4 regions of the Lonsdalea populi genome follow, and region 3 is predicted to be linked to each of the others. Evidence: predicted binding sites of a transcription regulator. Region 3 holds the regulator's gene; each other region holds the start of a gene.
What was found. The regulator CRP, encoded in region 3, controls carbon source genes, mostly activating them, when cyclic AMP is high. The targets are predictions, from matches to a motif close to ATGTGANNNNNNTCACAT.
Positions count from the first base shown of each region.

Region 1: I6N93_RS11670 (NupC/NupG family nucleoside CNT transporter) is a predicted target of CRP. The motif match lies at 3,651-3,668, and genes of this name have one in related genera.
Region 2: yrbN (protein YrbN) is a predicted target of CRP. The motif match lies at 2,519-2,536, and genes of this name have one in related genera.
Region 4: cdd (cytidine deaminase) is a predicted target of CRP. The motif match lies at 2,480-2,497, and genes of this name have one in related genera.

Region 1 is NZ_CP065534.1:2,656,146-2,662,041, forward strand. Features, by position in the region: gene sulA (SOS-induced cell division inhibitor SulA) at 1-430, shown strand, start outside; gene ompA (porin OmpA) at 790-1,842, shown strand; gene I6N93_RS11665 (aldo/keto reductase) at 2,463-3,425, opposite strand; gene I6N93_RS11670 (NupC/NupG family nucleoside CNT transporter) at 3,680-4,864, shown strand; gene I6N93_RS11675 (MdtA/MuxA family multidrug efflux RND transporter periplasmic adaptor subunit) at 5,077-5,896, shown strand, end outside.
Region 2 is NZ_CP065534.1:3,193,226-3,199,121, forward strand. Features, by position in the region: gene I6N93_RS13960 (luciferase-like monooxygenase) at 1-522, shown strand, start outside; gene I6N93_RS13965 (DEAD/DEAH family ATP-dependent RNA helicase) at 580-2,445, opposite strand; gene yrbN (protein YrbN) at 2,438-2,512, opposite strand; gene nlpI (lipoprotein NlpI) at 2,620-3,504, opposite strand; gene pnp (polyribonucleotide nucleotidyltransferase) at 3,631-5,751, opposite strand.
Region 3 is NZ_CP065534.1:288,418-294,313, forward strand. Features, by position in the region: gene trpS (tryptophan--tRNA ligase) at 1-289, shown strand, start outside; gene ppiA (peptidylprolyl isomerase A) at 532-1,101, shown strand; gene I6N93_RS01315 (aminodeoxychorismate synthase component II) at 1,264-1,845, shown strand; gene argD (bifunctional acetylornithine/succinyldiaminopimelate transaminase) at 1,961-3,184, shown strand; gene crp (cAMP-activated global transcriptional regulator CRP) at 3,245-3,877, opposite strand; gene I6N93_RS01330 (OsmC family protein) at 4,201-4,608, shown strand; gene I6N93_RS01335 (phosphoribulokinase) at 4,646-5,515, opposite strand; gene I6N93_RS01340 (YheU family protein) at 5,641-5,871, opposite strand; gene I6N93_RS01345 (hydrolase) at 5,873-5,896, opposite strand, start outside.
Region 4 is NZ_CP065534.1:2,235,502-2,241,397, forward strand. Features, by position in the region: gene bioA (adenosylmethionine--8-amino-7-oxononanoate transaminase) at 1-1,159, shown strand, start outside; gene I6N93_RS09835 (CidA/LrgA family protein) at 1,282-1,695, shown strand; gene I6N93_RS09840 (CidB/LrgB family autolysis modulator) at 1,689-2,384, shown strand; gene cdd (cytidine deaminase) at 2,566-3,453, shown strand; gene I6N93_RS09850 (NAD-dependent malic enzyme) at 3,640-5,337, shown strand; gene gsiD (glutathione ABC transporter permease GsiD) at 5,464-5,896, opposite strand, start outside.

The DNA of each region.
Region 1 (5,896 bases), 1.5 Mb from region 3:
GGCCACGCCTAACGGCGGCGGCATCATCAGTGAAATTGTCTACAGCGACGATCAGCCTATTCTGGCCCCCTTGCTGCTGCCGTTGTTGCAGCAATTAGGAATGCAGTCTCGCTGGCTGTTATGGCTGGCGCCACAGCAAAAACTCAGCCGCGCCTGGCTGCAGCAAGCGGGCTTGCCGCTCGAGAAGATGATTGAACTCCACCATATCAACCCGGCAGGGACATTAGAGGCAATGGAAAAAGCGTTGAGGACGGGGAACTACAGCGCGGTGTTATGCTGGTTGCCGGCGGATCTGGAAGATGAAGAAAAAACGCGCCTGCGCGAGGCGGCGGAAAGCGGGAATACCTACGGATTTATCATGCGATCAGAGCCAAAAGCCATCAACAGACCATTTTCTACGTTAAAAATTCACTCCAGATTGTATCATTAAGTAAATTAAGAGCATTCCTACGGGGGAAGGCCTCAGAGTTAAAGATCCCCCGCAGGCATTGAGTTCTTTACTCCTCCCCTCCCATCACCAGCCATAAATAATCTGTCCGAACTGACAAATTAATCTATTATTTGTTAGTAAGTATGTGTGAAACGCTAGGATTTTGTCTGGGACTTCTAACATCATACTTGTAACTTTTGCATCACGTTGTAGACTTTACCCGCAGGAGTTGCTCTTCATATAACATCAGCTGACTGGTGAGAATAATTAAGAGCAATGTTTCCTTCAAAAAGATTTTAACCAAAGGTTTATTATCTCGAAGAGTTAATTACCTGTTTGGATGATAATGAGGCGTAAAAATGAAAAAAACAGCTATCGCAGTTGCAGTGGCACTGGCTGGCTTGGCTTCCGTAGCTCAAGCAGCACCTAACGACAATACCTGGTACGCAGGCGCCAAACTGGGCTGGTCTCAGTTCCATGACACTGGCCTGTACGGCAACGGTTACCAAACCACTAACTCCCCGCACGAAAACCAACTGGGCGCTGGCGCCTTCGGTGGTTATCAAGCTAACCAATACCTGGGCTTCGAACTGGGTTATGACTGGCTGGGCCGTATGAAGTACACCGGTGAAAACCGTGGTAACTTTAAAGCACAGGGCGTTCAGCTGGCTGCCAAACTGAGCTACCCGATCGTTGACGATCTGGACGTTTATACTCGTCTGGGTGGTTTTTTCTGGCGTGCTGACAGCCACGACGACGTGACTGGCCGCGGCGGCAACGACACCGGTATTTCTCCGATGGCTGCAGTAGGTCTGGAATATGCAGTCACCAAAAACTGGGCTACTCGTCTGGACTACCAGTGGGTTAACAACATCGGCGACGCAGGTACCGTTGGCGGTCGTCCTGATAACGGCATGCTGAGCGTTGGCGTTTCTTACCGTTTCGGTCAGGAAACTCCAGCTCCGGTCGTAGCACCGACTCCGGCGCCGGCTCCGGTCGTTCAGACCAAACGCTTCACTCTGAAATCTGACGTACTGTTCACTTTTAACAAAGCAGAACTGCGTCCTGAAGGCCAGAGCTCTCTGGACCAGCTGTACACTCAGCTGAGCACCATGGATCCTAAAGACGGTTCCGTAGTCGTCCTGGGCTTCACTGACCGTCTGGGTTCAGAACAGTATAACGAAGGCCTGTCCACTCGCCGTGCTCAGAGCGTCGTTGACTATCTGGTTGCCAAAGGCATCCCGGCTGACAAAATCTCTGCCCGTGGTCTTGGCGAATCTAACCCGGTTACCGGTTCTACCTGTGACAGCGTGAAAGGCCGTAAAGCCTTGATCGACTGCCTGGCCCCGGATCGTCGTGTAGAAATCGAAGTGAAAGGTATTAAAGACGTTGTGACTCAGCCGCAGGCTTAATCGCACTCGCCTTTCACATGAGATGATGACGTAGCGACTCACTGCGTCATATCCCGAGAAGGATTATGGCCCTTGAATTTCAGGGGCCATTTTTATTTTTAAATGTCGATTCATGCTTAATCACCGACTCTGCAAACTACCGCGCTTCCTGCTCTTTTTATTTAACCTTCCCACGCCAAACTATTTCTTCCTGCCGAAAAACAATCGTGTGATTTTTATTAAGTGAGTGACATTGAAATAAAATACGCCATTTATTTTTATTGCCGCTTTCATTTCCTGATGACTAACTCCCTTTCCTGCTAATTTTTAACTCAGCGAAGGATTAGGCATACTTTTATCATGACAATAAATAATACGAAAACTAAATAAACGGACAAAAAAGAGGAAAGAAAAAAGTGCAAAAAAAAAAGAATGTGGTCTATGACAAGACCATAGTGCTTGTCATCAAAGATCGGGACGGCAGAAAATAAGTGAACGGGAATAACGACATAGGTAATCTTCGGTTGTTCTCTTCTTCTTTTACGCGATTGTAGACGTCAGCTGAAAGTGCGTCTCCGTAATGGGGGGTGGTACGCGCGCCCTGTCATAAACGAGTACGCGCGCTTATGTTTACCTCATCACTATTGGCTTGCGCTATTCAGCACAGCAATATCCTCCGCTGTCAGAGACAATCGGGTCGCAGCAGCCAGTTCGGCGACCTGCTGAACCGACGTGGCGCTGGCGATTGGCGAAGTCACGCTCGGACGCGCGATCAACCAGGCCAGCGCGACCTGGCTGGACGACACATTATGTGCCTTCGCGACCTGATCCAATGCCTCTACGATCTTGATGCCCCGATCATTGAGATAACGATCCACGACGCCTTTACCCCGTAAGCTTTTGGAGGCGTCTTCCGGGTGGCGATATTTACCGGACAAGAATCCGCTAGCCAGCGAATAATAGCTAATAACGCCCAGTCCATACTCTTTGGCTATCGCTTCCAGACCCGATTCATAGTGCTGCCTGTCATACAAATTGTATTCAGGCTGCAGCGTTTCATAACGTGCCCACTGGTGGTCTTGACTCATTTGCAGCGCCTGAACCAATCGGTCAGCCTCATAATTCGAGGCGCCGATAGCGCGAACTTTACCCTCTCGAATCAACGCATCGAATGTTGACAGCGTATCTTCCAGCGGCGTCGCTTTATCGTCGGTATGGGCCTGATAGAGGTCGATATAGTCCGTGTTCAGACGACGCAGAGAGTCCTCAACAGCGCGACGAATGTAGGCGGGAGCCAGCCCCTTAGCGCCATTTCCCATCTCCATGCCAACTTTGGTCGCGATGATGACCTTGTCGCGTTGACCGCTTTTCTTTAGCCAGTTGCCGATAATCGTTTCAGATTCGCCGCCCTGGTTGCCATCTGCCCATACGGAGTACACATCCGCCGTATCGATAAAATTGAGTCCCTGATCCACCAACGCGTCCAGCAGGTTAAACGAGGTTGGCTCATCGATAGTCCAGCCGAAAACGTTACCGCCGAAAGTGATCAAAGGAACGTGGATCCCAGAACGTCCAAGCTCTCGGGAAGGGGTTGAAGCAGTCATAGGCAATCTCCTTTTTACTTAAACTCGCCTTAAAGTAGCCGCTGAAAAGCAGCCGCGTTCGTACAAGACTTAGTCAGCAAAGCGCTGGTCCCCGGCGCCACTGAGCCGAATAAAAGTTAATGCTATGAGACCAATGCTTTAGTTTAGGTTATTTTCCAATATATAATTCGCGCCCAGCGTATCTACTCTCAATGTTGACGCCGACGTTACCAACCTAACGTGAAAATTTGGCCTGTATCATATCTGGAGCAAACATGTCCCATCTCGTGCAATTCGTCCTGGCGCTAATCGTCATCGCCGGCTTATCGCTTTTGATCTGCCGCGATCGAAAAAGCATCCGTATCCGCTATATCATCCAGCTCTTAGTCATAGAAATCGTACTGGCCTATTTCTTCCTCTACTCTTCCATAGGGTTAGGTTTCGTCACCGGATTCGCGAGCATGTTCGACAAGTTGCTCGGTTTTGCCGCTGAAGGCACCAACTTCGTCTTTGGCAACATGAATGCTCAAGGTCTGGCCTTTTTCTTCCTCAAGGTACTCTGCCCCATTGTCTTCATCTCTGCGTTGATCGGTATCCTGCAATACATCAAAGTTCTGCCTTTTATCATTCGCGTAATCGGAACCGTGCTGTCGAAAGTGAACGGAATGGGCAGGCTGGAATCCTTCAACGCGGTGAGCTCGCTGATTTTGGGACAATCGGAAAACTTCATCGCCTATAAAGATATTCTGGGCAAGATGTCGGAAAAAAGAATGTACACGATGGCGGCGACGGCGATGTCCACCGTGTCCATGTCTATTGTCGGCGCCTACATGACCATGCTGGACGCCAGGTTCGTGGTGGCCGCGCTGGTGCTCAACATGTTCAGTACGTTCATCGTCCTGTCCCTGATTAACCCGTACAGCGTCGATGATGAGCCGGAACTACAACTCAGCAACATTCACGAAAATCAGAGCTTCTTCGAAATGCTGGGAGATTACATTCTCACCGGCTTCAAAGTAGCCGTCATCGTCTCCGCCATGCTGATTGGTTTTATCGCGCTTATCGCCGCCATTAACGCCTTGTTCAGTGCAATCTTCGGCCTTAGCTTCCAGGAAATTCTCGGCTACTTCTTCTACCCCGTTGCCTGGATCATGGGTATCCCGGCAAATGAAGCCCTGCAGGTAGGCGGCATTATGGCGACCAAACTGGTGTCTAACGAATTCGTCGCCATGATGGAATTGCAGAAAGTTTCTGCCCAGCTGTCTCCGCGCAGCGTGGGGATTCTGTCTGTTTTCCTGGTCTCCTTCGCCAACTTCTCCTCCATTGGAATTGTGGCAGGGGCGATCAAGGGCCTAAATGAAGCACAGGGCAACACCGTATCCCGCTTCGGACTGAAGCTGGTTTACGGCTCCACACTGGTGAGCCTGCTGTCTGCGGCTATTGCCGGACTGGTGCTCTAAGCCTTTCCAGCTTACCTCTTTGCGTTAACGCTACCCGGTCATCAAACGATAACCGGGTGTTTTTTTATCCTCACGAAGTTCTCTTCCTTATTGTCTTAATTTATGTTTCATATTTACTCTCTATAGTTATAAGCACTTTACCCTATAGACCAAGCATCGCTCTCTTTGCTAATTCCCCCACTTTGGGGCATCGGAGATCTCGTTTCATTACTATGAATACCAAACGTCTCTTTCGCTTGCTGTCATTGATCGCCGTTATCGTCGTAGTGGTTATTGCGTGGCGATATTTTTACTCCACGACCCCGCCCGCGAGCTCAACGGAAAAAGCCGCTTCCAACGGCGGCAGAGGCGAAGGTCATCGTTCCATGACCACACCGCCGGTGCAGGTCGCGCGCTCGTTTACCGCCTCGGTGCCTTACTACCTGACCGGACTCGGCACCGTCACGTCGGCGAATACCGTCACCGTGCGCAGCCGGGTCAGCGGACAATTGATGGCGCTGCACTTTGAAGAAGGCCAGCAGGTGGCCGCCGGCGCGTTGCTGGCGGAAATCGACCCGCGGCCTTTCGAGGTGGACGTCGCTCAGGCGAAAGGACAGTTGGCCAGAGACCAGGCGCTGCTCGCCAATGCGCGCCGGGATCTGGCGCGTTATCAGGGGCTGGTGAAAACCAATCTGGTGTCGCGTCAGGAGCTGGATACGCAGGCCTCGCTGGTGAAGCAGTACGAAGCCGCCGTCCAGACCGATCAGGGTGCGCTGGACAGCGCCCTGTTGCAGCTGACGTACAGCAGGATAACCGCTCCCGCCGGCGGCCGCGTCGGCCTGCGTCTGGTCGATGTCGGCAACTATATCACCAGTACGGACGATCTGCTGGTATTGACGCAGACGCACCCCATCGACGCCATTTTCTCGCTGCCGGAAGACAGTATCGCCACTATTCTCAAGGCTCAGAAATCCGATCGGCCCGTCGTTGTCGAAGCCTGGGACCGCGCCAACCAGCAGATGCTGTCGCAAGGCCGGTTGCTCAGCATGGATA
Region 2 (5,896 bases), 950 kb from region 3:
TGGCTGCTGGGCTCCAGCCTGTATAGCGCGCAGTTAGCCGCTGCGTTGGGGCTGCCGTTTGCTTTCGCCGCCCACTTTGCGCCGGATATGCTGATTCAGGCACTGCAACTCTATCGCGATAGATTCCAGCCTTCCGCGCAACAGTCGCAGCCCTACGCGATGATCTGCATCAACGTCATCGCTGCGGAGAGCATCGCCGATGCTCGTTTCCTGTTTACATCGCAGCAGCAGCAGTTCATCAATTTGCGCCGTGGCGTGCCGGGGCCGCTGCCCGCGCCGGTACAAGAGATGGATGACGTTTGGACGCCGGCCGAACAACTCTCGGTTGAACAGACCCTGCGGCTTTCCATCGTGGGCGATCGCTCACAGGTACGTCATGGGTTACAGATGCTGCTGAGGCAAACTCAGGCGGATGAGTTGATGATCAACGCCTCGATCTTCGACCATCAGGCCAGACTGCGTTCATTTGAAATAGTAGCGGGATTACAGCAGGAAGTGATGCGGGAAGCGCGGATCGACTGACAAAAAAAACCAGCCCGGAGGCTGGCTTGATGCGTGTGACTACGTTAGTCCAGATGATTACGTGTTGGACGGCTGACGTGGCACGCGGCTTCCGCGACGTTCACCACCGCCTTCACGACGTTCGCCGCTAAAAGAGCGACCACGGCCGCCGTTGCCCGGACGAGCACCGTTAGGACGATCGCCGAATGAACGACCACCACGGCCACCTTCACGACGCTCGTGTGGCTGAGCATCGCCCAGAAGCTGCATGTTCATCGGTTTGTTGAGAATACGCGTGCGCGTGAAGTGGGACAGCAGGTCGCCCGGCATCCCTTTCGGCAGCTCAATCGTAGAATGAGTACCGAACAGCTTGATGTTACCGATGTAACGGCTGCTGATGTCGCCTTCATTTGCAATCGCGCCCACGATGTGACGAACTTCAACACCATCATCGCGGCCCACTTCAATGCGATACAGTTCCATATCTCCGACATCACGACGCTCGCGGCGCTGCGGACGGTCACCGTCACCGTCATGCGCATTATCGCGGCCACCTTCACGACGACGGTCGAAACGATCGTCACGATCGCGCATTTCACGACGCGGACGGCGATCGAATACCGGATCCGGCGGAAGGATCAGCGGACGTTCGCCCTGCGCCATCTTCAGCAGTGCGGCAGCCAGCGTTTCCATATCCAGCTCTTCCTGCGGCTGCAGTTTAGCCAGCAGCGCGCGGTACATATCCAGATCGCTGCTTTCCAGTTGAACTTGAACCTTGGCGGCAAACTTGGCCAGGCGGCGTTCGCCCAGCAGTTCTGCGTTCGGCAGTTCCACTTCAGGAATGGTCAGCTTCATGGTGCGTTCAACGTTACGCAGCAGGCGACGTTCGCGGTTATCAACGAACAGAATCGCACGACCGGCACGTCCCGCACGACCGGTACGGCCGATACGATGAACGTAAGATTCCGCATCCATCGGGATATCGTAGTTCACGACCAGGCTGATGCGGTCAACATCCAAACCACGTGCAGCAACGTCAGTCGCAATCAGAATATCCAGACGACCATTTTTCAGACGTTCCAGCGTTTGCTCACGGAGAGCCTGGTTCATGTCGCCGTTAAGCGCGGCACTGTTATAGCCGCTGCGCTCCAGCGCTTCAGCCACTTCCAGCGTCGCGTTTTTGGTACGAACGAAGATAATCGCGGCATCAAAATCTTCCGCTTCAAGGAAACGGATTAGCGCTTCGTTTTTACGAACGCCGTGAACCATCCAGTAGCTCTGGCTGATATCGGGACGCGTCGTCAGACTTGACTGGATACGCACTTCCTGCGGATCCTTCATGAAACGACGGGTAATACGACGAATCGCTTCCGGCATCGTAGCGGAGAATAGTGCGGTCTGATGTTCAGCCGGGATCTGCGCCATGATGTTTTCTACGTCTTCGATGAAGCCCATACGCAGCATTTCATCGGCTTCATCCAGTACCAGACCGCTCAGGTTGGACAGGTCCAGCGTGCCGCGTTTCAGATGGTCGAGCAAACGACCCGGCGTACCGACCACAATCTGCGGTCCCTGACGCAAAGCGCGCAGCTGTACGTCATAACGCTGGCCGCCGTACAGGGCAACCACGTTGACGCCGTGCATATGTTTAGCGAAGTCATTGCATGCTTCAGAGACCTGAACCGCCAGCTCACGGGTCGGCGCAAGCACCAGAATCTGAGGCGCCTTTATCTCAGGCTTCAGGTTATTCAGTAACGGCACCGCAAATGCGGCGGTTTTACCGCTGCCTGTCTGTGCCATACCCAGCACATCGCGACCATTCAGCAGGTGAGGAATACATTCCGCCTGAATCGGCGAAGGCTTTTCGTAGCCCAGATCGATCAGGGCATTAATAATCGGAGCAGACAGCCCCAAATCGGCAAAAGAGGTTTCAAGCTTAGTCATGTACACGTGCCTCGTAGATGGCGGCCAGTCTACATAACTCGTCGAGAAAATTTTCAGTCATTTTCATTGAAAAGTGTGAACCGGCTCAAATTGGATTAAAAAGCGAACAAAAGAGCCCTCACCAGTGAAGGCGATGGAAATCGTTGTGATTCCAGGCTGAATATTGTTCGTCAGCTATTGCTGGTCCGATCCTGATAGGTCGTCTTGCTCTTGGCCTAACTGCGCCAATTCCAACAATGCATAGCGGTGCTCAACAAAGTTATGAACGTTGTTAGCCACCGTCAGCTTAAACAGCGCCGAAGCGGTGTCCTTGTCCCCCAGACTTAGGTAATGCTTACCTAAATAGAAGTCAGTTTCACTGAGATGCTCAGCGAGCGAAGTGTTATCCTTTGCTTCTTCCTGTAAGCGCTGCATCAGTGTCTTTTCACTGATTTCGCCCAGGTAGAATTCGACAATAGCCCATCCCCACACACCTTTCTTTGCTCCCTCGTAGCGCGTTCTTAATGCGCTTACGGCCTTATCCGGGTCGATTTCTTTCTCGACCAGATACAGCCACAGGGAACGGAAAGGATCATTGGGGTCGTCTCGATAAAACGCTAGCAGATCATCCTGCGCCAATTGGTACCGACCGCCGTAGTACAAAGCGATCCCCCGATTGAGACGCACATAATTATAAGTTGGATCAAGCTCTAGTACAGAATCAAACGCTTCATAGGCAGCATCAAAATTGCCTGCCTGCGTTAAGTAAATCCCCAGATAATTAAAGACCTCTGGGATGTCGGGACGGATAGAAAGCGCTTGTGAAAAATCATTTCGCGCTAATGCCCGTAGCCCCAAGCTATCATACAGCACTCCGCGCTCATATAACAGCTGTGCTCGTTCATCAGGAGTGAGCGCTCGGCTGGCCAGGATTTGCTCCATACGAGCCAGAATGACTTCCTGCTGCAGCGTCGGCTGCAACGGGACCGCCAAAACGGCATTTTTGCGCCAATCCATGCTGCTGCATCCTGCCAGCATGAGTGCTGCCGCGACATAACACCAGCGCAAGAAAGGCTTCATTACCCACTCCCGAAGAAGACAAACAAAGGATGAACATCCTGTCCCCCGACGGTTTCTATAAGGATATCCTTCCCCATCATACACGCAGCTCCTTAACTCAGTAAGGAGCTGCCAAACGATTATCCGTTATTCTTCGCCGGAGGCTGCCGCAGGCTCTTGGGATGTAGGAGTCGCTTCCTTCATACTCAGGCGGACGCGCCCCTGACGGTCTACTTCCAGTACCTTGACGGGAACTTCCTGACCCATTTCCAGATAATCAGTCACTTTCTCAACACGCTTGTCGGCGATCTGAGAAATATGAACCAGACCTTCTTTACCGCCGCCGATGGCCACAAACGCGCCGAAGTCAACGATACGGGTCACTTTACCTTGGTAAATACGGCCGACTTCGATTTCTGCGGTGATCTCTTCGATACGACGAATCGCGTGTTTTGCTTTTTCGCCGTCGGTGGAAGCAATTTTCACCGTACCATCATCTTCGATTTCGATTGTCGTACCCGTTTCTTCGGTCAGAGCACGGATGACCGAGCCGCCTTTTCCGATAACGTCTTTAATCTTGTCAGTGCTGATTTTGATGGTATGGATACGCGGTGCGAATTCAGAGATATCGCCACGCGGCGTGCTGATCGCCTCTTCCATCACACCCAGGATGTGCAAACGCGCACCCTTCGCCTGGTTCAGGGCCACCTGCATGATTTCGCGGGTGATGCCTTCAATCTTGATGTCCATCTGCAGCGCGGTAACGCCATCTCGGCTACCAGCGACTTTGAAGTCCATGTCGCCCAGATGGTCTTCATCACCCAGAATGTCAGACAATACGACGAAGTTCTCGCCTTCTTTCACCAGACCCATCGCGATACCGGCAACGGCCGCTTTGATCGGCACCCCCGCATCCATCAGCGCCAAAGACGCGCCACAGACGGAAGCCATGGATGAAGAACCGTTGGACTCAGTGATTTCGGAAACCACACGAACGGTGTACGGAAACTCGCTCGCCTTCGGCATAACGGCCAACACGCCGCGCTTCGCCAGACGGCCGTGACCAATTTCACGACGTTTCGGCGATCCGACCATGCCCGTTTCACCCACGGAGTAAGGAGGGAAGTTATAGTGTAGCAGGAAGCGGTCAGTACGCTCGCCGGTCAGTTCGTCAATCGTCTGCGCATCGCGTTCTGTACCCAGCGTGGCGGTGACCAATGCCTGAGTTTCACCGCGGGTGAACAGTGCAGAACCATGCGTGCGCGGCAGAACACCGGTACGGACGTCCAGCCCACGGATCATGTCTTTTTCACGGCCATCGATGCGCGGCTCGCCGCTCAGAACCCGGCTACGAACGACATTTTTCTCGATGCTGCCTAGGATATCGCTGATTTCACCTTCATCCAGCGTTTCGTCTTCGGCCAGCAGTGCGGCAGCGACGTCAGCTTTGATGATATCGATCTGAGCATAGCGCTCCTGCTTCTCGGTGATGCGGTAAGCGTCACCCAGACGAGATTCGGACAGCGCTTTAACGCGACTGTACAGTGTTTCATTTACTTCTGGCGCATGCCATTCCCATTTCGGCTTGCCCGCTTCAGCAACCAGAGAATTGATATTTTCGATGACAATCTGCTGCTGCTCATGACCAAAAACAACTGCGCCCAGCATTTGATCTTCGCTCAGCAGGTCTGCTTCTGATTCCACCATCAGCACAGCGCCTTCCGTACCGGCGACAACCAGATCCAGACGGCTCTCTTTCAGCTCATCAGTGGTCGGGTTCAACACGTACTGATCGTTGATGTAACCAACGCGAGCACAGCCGATCGGGCCATTGAACGGAATGCCAGACAGGCTCAGCGCGGCGGATGCGCCGATCATAGCGACGATGTCCGGGTTGACCTGTGGGTTCACAGAAACAACGGTAGCGATAACCTGAACTTCATTCAGGAAACCTTCCGGGAACAGTGGGCGAATAGGACGGTCAATCAGGCGAGAAATCAGTGTTTCGCCTTCGCTCGGACGGCCTTCACGACGGAAGAAACCGCCCGGGAAACGACCAGCAGCGTAAGTACGCTCCTGATAGTTGACGGTCAGCGGGAAAAATCCCTGACCCGGTTTCGGCTGTTTAGCGCCAACAACGGTAACGAATACCGCGGTGTCGTCCATGCTGACCATGACGGCAGCAGTAGCCTGACGAGCCATCATACCGGTTTCGATAGTGACGGTATGCTGACCATATTGGAATTTACGAATGATCGGATTTAGCAAAATTATATCCTTGTCACAGAGGGTTGCTGCGCCACTTATCTCGGACGCCACAAATCAGTTTACACCCGATCCAGCCACTACATCCTCGCGACTAATGACAATCTTCAATCTGCTCCCGGCAGAATAAAGTTTCTCATTAGCCGCG
Region 3 (5,896 bases):
CAAACCGGGCGTGTCGAATCTGCTCGATATCCTCTCTGGCGTTACCGGGAAATCTATCCCGCAGTTGGAGCAGGAGTTTGAAGGCCAAATGTATGGTCACCTGAAAGGCGCCGTGGCGGAAGCGGTGTCCGGCATGCTGGGCGAATTGCAGGAGCGCTATCATCGCTTCCGGCATGATGAAGCTTATTTGCAACAGATGATGCGCGACGGTGCCGAGAAGGCCCGCGCTCGCGCCAGCGAGACGTTGAATAAAGTTTATGACGCCATTGGGTTCGTCGCTCGTCCATAAGCCGTAGAACGCCCGCTAGGCCGATATCCACGAGATTCGAAGACGAGCCCGACGGCTCGTCTTTTTTGTTTCAGGTCAGCGATTCTCATGTTGCCGCCGTAAACAGCGTTTTATCAGCCGCCGTACAGCGGTCGGCGCGTTTTTTCAATCCTGCGTAAAAAAAGGTAAATCGGTAGCGCGCAGGCAGACGGCTATTTACAATCGATACGATTTCTGTAGTTGGCCCCTAAAAGGAATTCTTCATGTCAAAACGTATATTGGCAACGATAGCGACCGTATTTACCTTGTCTGCGCTCTCGCCAGCATTTGCTGCAACCGCGTCAACGCATGTGTTGCTTACCACGTCGGCCGGCAATATCGAATTGGCGCTGGACGATCAAAAAGCGCCAGAGTCAGTGAAAAATTTTGTGAGTTATGTCGATAGCGGTTTCTATAACGGCACTATTTTCCACCGCGTCATCCCTGGATTCATGGCTCAGGGGGGGGGATTCACCAGCGACCTTAAACAGAAGGCGACCAACCCGCCGATCAAAAATGAAGCTGACAACGGATTGCGTAATCTGCGCGGCACCATATCGATGGCGCGTACCAGCGAGAAAGACAGTGCGACCAGCCAGTTCTTCCTCAACGTGGCGGATAACGCCTTTTTGGATCACGGTCAGCGCGATTTCGGCTATGCCGTTTTCGGGAAAGTTGTGAAGGGCATGGATGTGGCGGATAAAATTTCTCAGGTGCAGACCGAGAACGTCGGGCCTTACCAGAACGTGCCCATCCAGCCGATCGTTATCCAGTCCGCCAAGATTATCAAATAATTAGGTAGTCAGTTCAGGCGTTGTTCGTCGAGACTGTGTACAGCGTGCTCCCGGCATAGCTCGTCGGGAGAATGCCTGACTGCCCTGTCCCGTCTCAAAGCCTCTTTCTGCGCGATAGCAGGGCATTCTCCCGGTAATCGCCAGCCAGTTTCAGAGTGATGAATGTTACTGATCATAGATAACTACGACTCCTTTACCTACAACCTGTACCAGTATTTTTGCGAGCTGGGCGAGGAGGTGGTGGTCAAGCGTAATGATGGGCTGAGTCTCGACGCGATTGAGCGCCTGTCGCCGCAGCATCTGGTGATATCGCCGGGTCCTTGTACGCCGAACGAGGCGGGCATCTCGCTGCAAGCCATTTGTCATTTTGCCGGACAGTTGCCGATTCTGGGCGTCTGTCTGGGGCATCAGGCGTTGGGGCAGGCCTTCGGCGCTCAGGTTGTGCGCGCGCGCGAAGTCATGCACGGGAAGACCTCGCCTATCCGCCATCGTGACGTCGGCGTTTTCACCGGGTTGGCGCAGCCGCTGACGGTGACGCGCTATCACTCTTTAATTATTGAAAGTGCTTCTTTACCAGACTGCTTTGAAATCACCGCCTGGACAGAAAATAGCGCAGGTAAAATGGATGAAATCATGGGGATACGCCATCGCAGCCTACCGCTGGAGGGAGTACAGTTCCATCCGGAAAGTATTCTGAGCCAGCAGGGACACCAGTTGTTGCGCAATTTTCTGCACAGAAAATGAGTCCGCCGCTGATTTGCTTTCCAGATGGGTTATTGATTGCCTGAATCTGATTTTTTATGCATATTTGATGACTATATTCTCACTGAGACATGAAATCGTAAAAGCGGGGCAGCAGATGGCAACAGATAAAACCGCGGTGACGCGCGATACATACGATAAGGTAATCCTTCCTGTTTATGCGCCGGCCCAGTTTGTACCGGTAAAGGGGAAAGGTAGCCGGATATGGGACCAGCAGGGTAAGGAATATATCGATTTTTCCGGAGGTATTGCCGTTACAGCGTTGGGTCATTGCCATCCTGCGCTGGTGAATGCCCTTAAAACGCAGGGCGAAACGCTGTGGCATACCAGCAACGTTTTCACCAACGAGCCGGCGTTGCGACTGGCGAGCAAGCTGATTGCCGCAACGTTCGCCGAACGCGTGTTTTTCGCCAACTCTGGCGCGGAAGCCAACGAAGCGGCCTTCAAACTGGCGCGTCATTACGCCATCGAACGCTTCAGCCCCTATAAAACTAAGATTATCGCCTTCCATCAGGCCTTTCATGGCCGCACATTGTTTACCGTGTCGGTAGGCGGTCAGCCGAAGTACGCCGATGGATTCGGGCCGAAGCCCGCCGATATCATTCATGTGCCGTTCAACGATCTGGATGCGGTGAAGGCGGTGATCGACGATCACACTTGCGCCGTGGTGTTGGAGCCGGTGCAGGGCGAAGGCGGCGTGCTGCCAGCCACGCAGGCGTTTATCGGAGGCGTGCGGGAGCTGTGCGATCACAATCAGGCGCTGCTGGTGTTTGATGAAGTGCAGTGTGGCATGGGGCGTACCGGCGAACTGTTTACCTATATGCACTATGGCGTGACGCCTGACATTCTGACCACCGCCAAAGCGCTGGGCGGCGGATTCCCCATCAGCGCGATGCTGACCACCGAAGACGTCGCTTCTGTCATGAAGGTCGGTACTCATGGCACCACTTACGGCGGCAATCCTCTGGCCTGTGCGGTGGCGGAAGCGGCGCTGGATGTGATCAATACACCCGCAGTGCTGTCAGGCGTCTCCGCCAGGCACGATCGCTTTATTTCCGCGCTTGAAGCCATTAATGAACAGTTTGACATTTTTGACGGCATTCGCGGTATGGGCCTCTTATTAGGCGCTCAGCTGAAACCCCAATGGCATGGACGGGCGCGTGATTTCCTGACGGCCGCGGCCGAGCAAGGCGTCATGATCCTGGTTGCTGGACCGGACGTCATTCGGTTTGTGCCGTCGCTGGTGATTGAACTGGACGATATTGATGAGGGGATGGCGCTGTTTGCGAAAGCGGTCGCACAGGTGGTAAACGGCCAATAGCATTTTTAGACGAAGAGTGAACAGCGCGTTGCGCGCTGTTCACGAGTCGAGTGGTTGAGATTAACGCGTACCGAAGACCACGATGGTTTTACCGTGCGCTGAAATCAGCTCCTGATCTTCCAGCATCTTCAGAATTCGACCCACGGTTTCGCGAGAGCAGCCCACGATCTGACCGATTTCCTGACGGGTGATTTTAATCTGCATCCCGTCCGGGTGCGTCATGGCGTCAGGCTGTTTGGCGAGGTTTAGCAGCGTTTGTGCAATGCGGCCGGTAACGTCAAGAAACGCCAGGTTGCCCACTTTCTGTGAGGTGACCTGAAGGCGACGAGCGATCTGGGATGACAAACGCATCAGAATATCGGGATTGACCTGAATCAGCTGGCGGAATTTTTTATAGGAAATCTCGGCAACTTCGCAGGCGCTCTTGGCTCGCACCCATGCGCTGCGTTCCTGATCCTCTTCGAACAAGCCTAGCTCACCAATGAAATCCCCTTGATTCAGATAGGAAAGGATCATCTCTTTTCCTTCTTCATCTTTTATCAATACGGCAACGGAACCCTTTACGATGTAGTAAAGCGTTTCTGCTTTTTCACCTTGGTGAATCAGCGTACTCTTTGAGGGGTACTTGTGGATATGACAATGAGAAAGGAACCATTCAAGAGTCGGGTCTGTTTGCGGTTTGCCAAGAACCATTCGCTGTTATCCTCTGTTGTAATTCACTACGTAAATCACAGGGCTCAGAGTTCCCTGTAAGGCATGATAACTCTAGTTATAATTCAAATTCCGTTGGGCGGAAATATGTCAGGAAATTGACTGAAGCCTTTCTGTCAGGTGACTCTGCAAACTGCTGTTTTCAGCATTGCGCAGAACGCACCGGATGCTGCCTCTGTTTGTAACACAGGTTGGGAGTACTGTCTTGTGTTGTCTCGCTTCAGCATAATTACGCCTTGATACACAGGCATTTTCTGCATAAGCGCGATAAAATTTCAAAAAAAGTTGAGTGGGAGTGAAAGACTATGCAAGCGCGGGTAAAATGGGTTGAGGGGTTAACGTTTATCGGCGAATCCGCCTCCGGCCACCAGATTATTATGGATGGTAATGCGGGCGACAAAGCGCCGAGTCCGATGGAAGTGGTATTGATGTCGGCGGGGGGATGCAGCGCTATCGACGTCGTGTCTATTCTGCAAAAAGGACGTCACGATGTGGCGGATTGCGAGGTGCGCCTGACCTCCGAGCGCAGACAGGAAGCGCCCCGCCTGTTCACTGCCATCAACCTGCATTTCATCGTGACCGGTAAGGAGTTGACCGAACAGGCCGTATCGCGTGCGGTGTCCCTGTCGGCAGACAAATACTGCTCGGTGGCGCTAATGCTGGGAGCGGCGGTCAATATCACTCATAGCCACGAGGTGATAACCCTCGACTGAGCCGTATACGGCCTGCCCAGGCCGGATCCTTAGGCTCTTACTTTATCGTCTTGCCTTCCAGAAGCCGCTGCACCAGCGGCGTCATGATCAATTCCATCGCCAGTCCCATTTTGCCTCCGGGCACCACCAGCGTATTGATATGAGAAATATACGACCCTTGCAGCATGGTGAGCAGATAGGGAAAGTCGATATTCTCCAGGCGCTGGAAATGAATGACCACCAAACTTTCGTCCAACGACGGGATCGCTTTCGCAGCGAAGGGGTTGGACGTATCGACGGTCGGCACCCGCTGGAAGTTGATATGGGTGCGGGAAAACTGCGGTGTGATATAGGTGATGTAGTCTTCCATCGAGCGGACGACGGAGTCCATGACCGCATCACGCGAGTGCCCGCGTTCGTTAACGTCGCGGTACAGCTTCTGGATCCACTCGAGGTTCACGATAGGCACGACGCCGACCAGCAGGTCGACATGGCGAGCTACGTTGTGCTGCTCGGTGACGACGCCGCCGTGCAAGCCCTCATAGAACAACACATCCGTCGGATCAGGCATGGCTTCCCAGGGCGTAAATGTGCCGGGCACCTGGTTGTAGGGAATGGCTTCGTCGTAGGTATGCAGATATTTGCGGTTCTGACCGGTCCCCTGGCTGCCATAGTCGGCGAATGCCTGTTCCAGTAGGGTGAAATCGTTCGCCTCCGGGCCGAAATAACTGATGTGGCGGCCCAGATCTCGCGCTTTGCGGATGGCCATGTCCATTTCCGGACGGGTGTAGCGGTGAAAGCTGTCGCCTTCAAGTTCTGCGGCGCGGATTTTCAGCTGCTGAAAAATTTTTCGGAACGCCAGGCTGGTAGTGGTCGTGCCGGCGCCGCTTGATCCGGTCACGGCAATGATAGGGTGTTGATGCGACATAGTGCTGCCACTCCACAATAGACGGTAAAACCCAGCGGGGAACGCCGGGAATTCGACCTTCATTGTTACCCTGTTTGCGCCGATGCGCCACGCCATTTTTGCATCAACGGGCAGCGGCAATGCCGTTACAAATCGTGCCCGGTTTTGATCTGGGTGCGCGGCATGAGGTTAACCGTTTCATGCAGTTCGGACCAGACTAGCACCACCTCGCCGCTTTCCAGCTGGCGGCGGACGTCCGCCACCTTTTGTTCCAGCGTGCGCTCATGCTGGCCGTAGTCGGTGCCTTCGCGCAGGACGAAAGACTCAATCAGATTCTCCAGCGTATCCGCCGCGAGTTCTTGCCAGGGAATAATCACCTCATCGCTCCAGATGTGGGGTGAG
Region 4 (5,896 bases), 1.9 Mb from region 3:
CACGTTGGTGGACGGCATGTCCTCCTGGTGGGCCGCGATCCACGGCTATAACCATCCCCGCATCAATCAGGCCATCACTGAACAGTTGAGCCACATGTCCCACATTATGTTCGGCGGCATAATCCATGCGCCCGCCATCGACCTGTGTCGTCGGCTGTTGGCGATGACCCCTGACGCGCTGGAGTGCGTCTTTCTGGCGGATTCCGGGTCGGTGGCGGTTGAGGTCGCCATGAAGATGGCGTTGCAGTATTGGCAGGCGCAGGGGCAGTCGCGTCGCCAGTTTGTCACGCTGCGCCACGGCTATCACGGCGATACGCTGGGCGCGATGTCGGTGTGCGATCCGCAAAATTCGATGCACAGCCTCTATCGGGGTTACCTGCCGCCGCACCTGTTCGCCGATGCCCCGCAGTGCCGTTTTGACGCCCCCTGGCGAGAAGAAGACGCCGATTCGCTGGCGGCGATCATCGAACGGCAGGCGAACAGCATCGCGGCGGTGATCCTGGAACCTATCGTGCAGGGCGCAGGCGGTATGCGGTTCTATCATCCCGATTATCTGCGTCGGGTGCGCCAGCTGTGCGACCGGTACGGCATCCCGCTGATCGCCGACGAGATCGCCACCGGCTTCGGCCGCACCGGCAAGCTGTTCGCCTGCCAACATGCGGGCATCGCGCCGGACATTCTCTGCCTCGGTAAAGCGCTGACCGGTGGTTATATGACGCTGTCCGCCACGCTCGCCACCCGCCATATCGCCGACACCATCAGCGACGGCGAGGCGAGCTGTTTTATGCACGGCCCCACCTTTATGGGCAACCCGCTCGCCTGTGCGGCCGCCAACGCCAGCCTGGCGCTGCTGGAAGAAGGGCAGTGGCCGTCTCAGGTCGCGGCGATTGAGGCGCAGCTGCGCGCCGCGTTACTGCCGCTGGCCGCCTCTGTGCGCGTGGCTGACGTCCGCGTGCTGGGCGCCATCGGCGTGGTGGAGACCGTCGCGCCGGTGAATATGGCGCGGCTGCAGCGCTTTTTTGTTAACAAAGGTGTCTGGATCCGGCCATTTGGCAAACTGATCTACCTCATGCCGCCGTATATTATTTCAGCAGAATCGTTGTCCCGACTGACGGAGGCGATCGCCGAAGCCTTATCGCAGGATGAATTGTTCGACTAAATCCGGTTCCCGTGGTGAAAACGCTGCGGTTTCCACAAGGGGGAAACGGTGCTGCGCAACCCGTAGCACCGGCTTTCGGTTAGCGCTATCATAAATTTCCTCAGTGAATCAGGAATCCTCCCATGCGTAATACGATCACACGCTGCTGGCAGTATTTACGCGCTTTCGTATTGATTTACCTGTGTCTTTACGCAGGCAATACGATATCCGCGTTACTGCCTATCACCATCCCCGGCAGCATCATTGGCATGCTGATCCTTTTCGCCCTGCTCTCTTCGCAAATCCTTCCCGCCGACTGGGTCCGGCCCGGTTGTCATCTGCTGATCCGCTATATGGCTTTGCTGTTCGTCCCCATCGGCGTCGGCGTGATGAGCTATTTCGATCTGTTGCGCAGCCAGTTTGGTCCTATCGTCGTTTCCTGCCTGATCAGTACGCTGATTGTGATGGTGGTGGTCGGTTACTGCACTCAGATCATGCACAGGGAAAGGACACTGCCGGGAGCCCCGCAGGCAGCTAAGGAAAAAAAGCAATGCTGACCTATTTATGGTGGTCCTTGCCGCTGACGCTGCTGGTGTTCTTCGGCGCGCGCCAAGTGGCGATAAAACTGAACATGCCGCTGCTGAATCCGCTGCTGGTGTCCATGCTCATCATCATTCCCGTTCTGCTGCTGCTGCGCATTCCTTACGAACACTATTTCAAAGGCAGCGAGGTGCTGAACAACCTGTTGCAGCCCGCCGTGGTCGCGCTGGCGTTTCCGCTGTATGAACAGATTCATCAAATTCGCGCCCGGTGGAAATCCATTATTACGGTGTGCTTTGTCGGCAGCCTGACCGCTATCGTCAGCGGCACGCTGGTAGCGCTGTGGCTGGGCGCAACGCCGGAAATCGCCGCGTCGGTCCTGCCCAAATCCGTCACCACCCCTATCGCGATGGCGGTCGCCAGCTCAATAGGCGGCATCCCCGCGATTAGCGCCGTCTGCGTGATCTTCGTCGGCATCCTCGGCGCGGTGATGGGACACACGCTGCTCAACCGCCTGAAGATTACGGTGAAGTCGGCGCGCGGACTGTCGATGGGCACCGCATCCCACGCGTTGGGCACCGCCCGCTGCGCGGAGGTCGACTTTCAGGAAGGCGCGTTCAGCTCCCTGGCCCTAGTCATCTGCGGCATCATGACGTCGCTGTTCGCGCCGTTCGTCTTCCCGCTGTTGCTGCTGATGGCGCACTAAGGACAGAAGCGCTCTCCGCCTTATATGGATGAGCGCTCACGCGCGTCATATTTTGATCAAAAATGGCGCTCAACTTTTCGTTCCATTTCATGTCATTGTGCTAAAGATCACATTTAAGCGGTTCGACTTCGGCTGTCCGCTATGCTTGAAAAAAGAACAATGAAATGAAAAGGGGACGTAAATGCAATCACGGTTTCACGCCGCACTCAACCAGTTACCCGAGGCGATGCAGGCGGTGCTCACGCCGATGCTTAATCGGGGAGATTTCGCCGCGTGGCTCTCCGCCGCAGACGTTGGACGTCTTTGTCTCGCCGGTCAGGTCGACGAAACGCAGCTCGCGCTGGCGCTGCTCCCGCTGGCGGCGGCCTGCGCCCATGCGCCCATCTCGCATTTTCAGGTCGGTGCGGTCGCCCAGGGCGCCAGCGGCAATTTCTATTTCGGCGCCAACATGGAGTTCCCCGGCCTGCCCCTGCAACAAAGCGTGCATGCGGAGCAAAGCGCCATCACTCATGCCTGGCTGCGCCATGAGCGCGCGCTGCGCACGCTGACCGTCAACTATTCGCCCTGCGGGCACTGTCGTCAGTTCATCAACGAACTCAACTCGGCAACGACGATCGCCATCAGCTTGCCCGAACGCACGCCTCAACCTCTCTCTCACTATCTGCCCGACGCCTTCGGCCCGCGCGATCTGAATGTCGCCGCGCTGCTGATGGATCAGGTTCATCACGGGTTGAGATTATATAGCGAGGACACGTTGGTGCAGGCCGCGCTGGCGGCGGCCAACCGCAGCCATGCGCCGTACACTGAAGCCTACAGCGGCATCGCCCTGCAGACCTACTCAGGCGCGATCTACACCGGCTGTTATGCAGAAAACGCGGCCTTCAACCCCAGCCTGCCGCCGCTACAGGCGGCGCTGAACCTAATGAATCTGTCCGGGGAAAAAACCGGGGATTTACGTCATGCGGTGCTGGTCGAACGGAAACAGGCCGTCATCAGTCAATGGAGCGCAGCCCAGGCCATGTTGGGGGCCTTGGGAGATGTTGATTTACGGTACGTAGTTATTACGTGATTGTTGTCCGAGGCTGAACAGGGTGTGACCTTGCTCACTTTTTAGTTGAATGCAAGTCATATGTAATTATTTTAATTAACATTGCCTGTACATATTCGGTGGGTTCTTTAAGATTTTAAAGACACTTCGTTTCATTGCTGCACCTGAACCCATTTCTGTTACCCCTAAAAAAAAGAGCTAAAAGTCATGGAATTAGAATATGAAAGTAAACGCCCCCTCTATATCCCTTATGCTGGCCCCATCCTGCTCGAATTTCCGCTACTGAACAAAGGCAGCGCCTTTACCGAAGAAGAACGATCGCACTTTAACCTGACCGGCCTGCTGCCGGATGCAGTCGAAACTATTGAAGAGCAGGCCGAACGCGCCTGGCGTCAATACGAAGGCTTCAAAAACGATATCGAAAAGCACGTCTATCTGCGCAACATTCAGGATACCAACGAGACGCTGTTCTACCGGCTTTTGCAGGGCCATCTGAGCGAGATGATGCCGATTATCTACACGCCGACCGTGGGCGAGGCCTGCGAACATTTCTCTGATATCTATCGCCGCGCGCGCGGCCTGTTCATCTCCTACCCGAACCGTGAGCATATCGACGATATGCTTCAGAACGCCACCAAACAAAACGTTAAAGTCATCGTGGTGACCGACGGCGAACGTATTCTGGGCTTGGGCGATCAGGGGATCGGCGGCATGGGCATCCCTATCGGCAAGCTGTCGCTGTACACCGCCTGCGGCGGCATCAGCCCGGCCTACACCCTGCCGGTGGTGCTGGATGCCGGCACCAACAACCAGCAATTGCTGAACGACCCGCTCTACATGGGCTGGCGCCACCCGCGCATTTCCGGCGATGAATACTACGCCTTTGTGGACGAATTTATTCAGGCGGTCAAACGCCGCTGGCCGAACGTACTGCTGCAGTTCGAAGACTTCGCACAGGGCAACGCCATGCCGCTGCTGAACCGCTACCGGGACGAAATCTGTAGCTTCAACGACGACATTCAAGGCACCGCCGCCGTGGCGCTGGGCAGCCTGATTGCCGCCAGCCGCGCCGCCGGCAGCCAGCTGCGCGACCAGACCGTCGCTTTCCTCGGGGCCGGTTCCGCCGGGTGCGGCATCGCCGAACAGATTATCGCGCAGATGGTGGCCGAAGGGCTGGCCGATGAAGAAGCCCGCTCTCGCGTCTTCATGGTCGACCGTTTCGGCCTGCTGACCGACAAGCTGCCAAACCTGCTTAACTTCCAAAGCCCGCTGGTGCAGAAGAGCGAGAACATCGCGCATTGGGACGTCAGCAGCGACGCAATCTCTCTGCTGGAAGTGATGCAAAATGCCAAGCCGACCGTGCTGATCGGCGTATCCGGCCAGCCGGGCCTGTTCACTGAAGAGATTATCCGTGAAATGAGCAGCAACTGCGCGCGTCCTATCATCATGCCGCTGTCCAACCCGACTTCACGCGTGGAAGCGCGTCCGGAAGATATCTTTAACTGGACCGACGGCACCGCGTTGGTCGCGACCGGCAGCCCGTTCGCGCCGGTCACGCATAAAGGCGAGATTTACCCGATCGCCCAGTGCAACAACTCCTATATTTTCCCGGGAATCGGTCTGGGCGTGCTGGCAAGCGGCGCGCGTCGCATCACCGACGGTATGCTGATGGCGGCCAGTCGCGCGCTGGCCGCCTGTTCACCGCTGGCGAACGACGGCAAAGGCGGCCTGCTGCCGGATATCGAAAAAATTCAGGACGTGTCTCACCACATTGCGCTGGAGGTTGCCAAGATAGCGCAAGAAGACGGCGTTGCGGAGGTCACCACCGAAGAAGCACTGATCAAGGCGATCGAGCACAACTTCTGGCAGCCGCAGTACCGTACCTACAAACGTACCTCGTTCTAATTAATCTCGCCTGTCCGCGTCGCATTCGACCCGCGCGGACGCATCCATAAAGACGCCGCGTTATATTCGACGCGGCGTCTTTGTTTTTCAAACGACGAGTCCGATTCAGACCGGTGAATAACATGGCTAAGACTTTAGCTTAGGATCCAGCGCGTCGCGCAAACCGTCGCCCAACAAGTTGAAAGCCAGCACCGTCAGAAAGATCGCCAGGCTGGGGAATATCGCTACGTGCGGCGCCAGTACCATATCCGAACGCGCCTCGTTGAGCATCGCGCCCCACTCCGGCATCGGCGGCTGCGCGCCCAGCCCCAAAAACGACAGGCTCGCGGCGGTGATGATCGACATCCCGATGCGCATGGTGAAATACACCACAATGGACGACACGGTGCCGGGCAGAATATGGCGCAGTACGATAGTCCAATCGGACGCCCCGATGCTGCGCGCCGACTCGATAAACGTCTGATGCTTTAACACCAGCGTGTTGCTGCGTACCAGGCGGGCAAAGGCCGGAATGCTGAAAATCGCGACCGCCACCACCACGTTCGCCATGCCGCTGCCC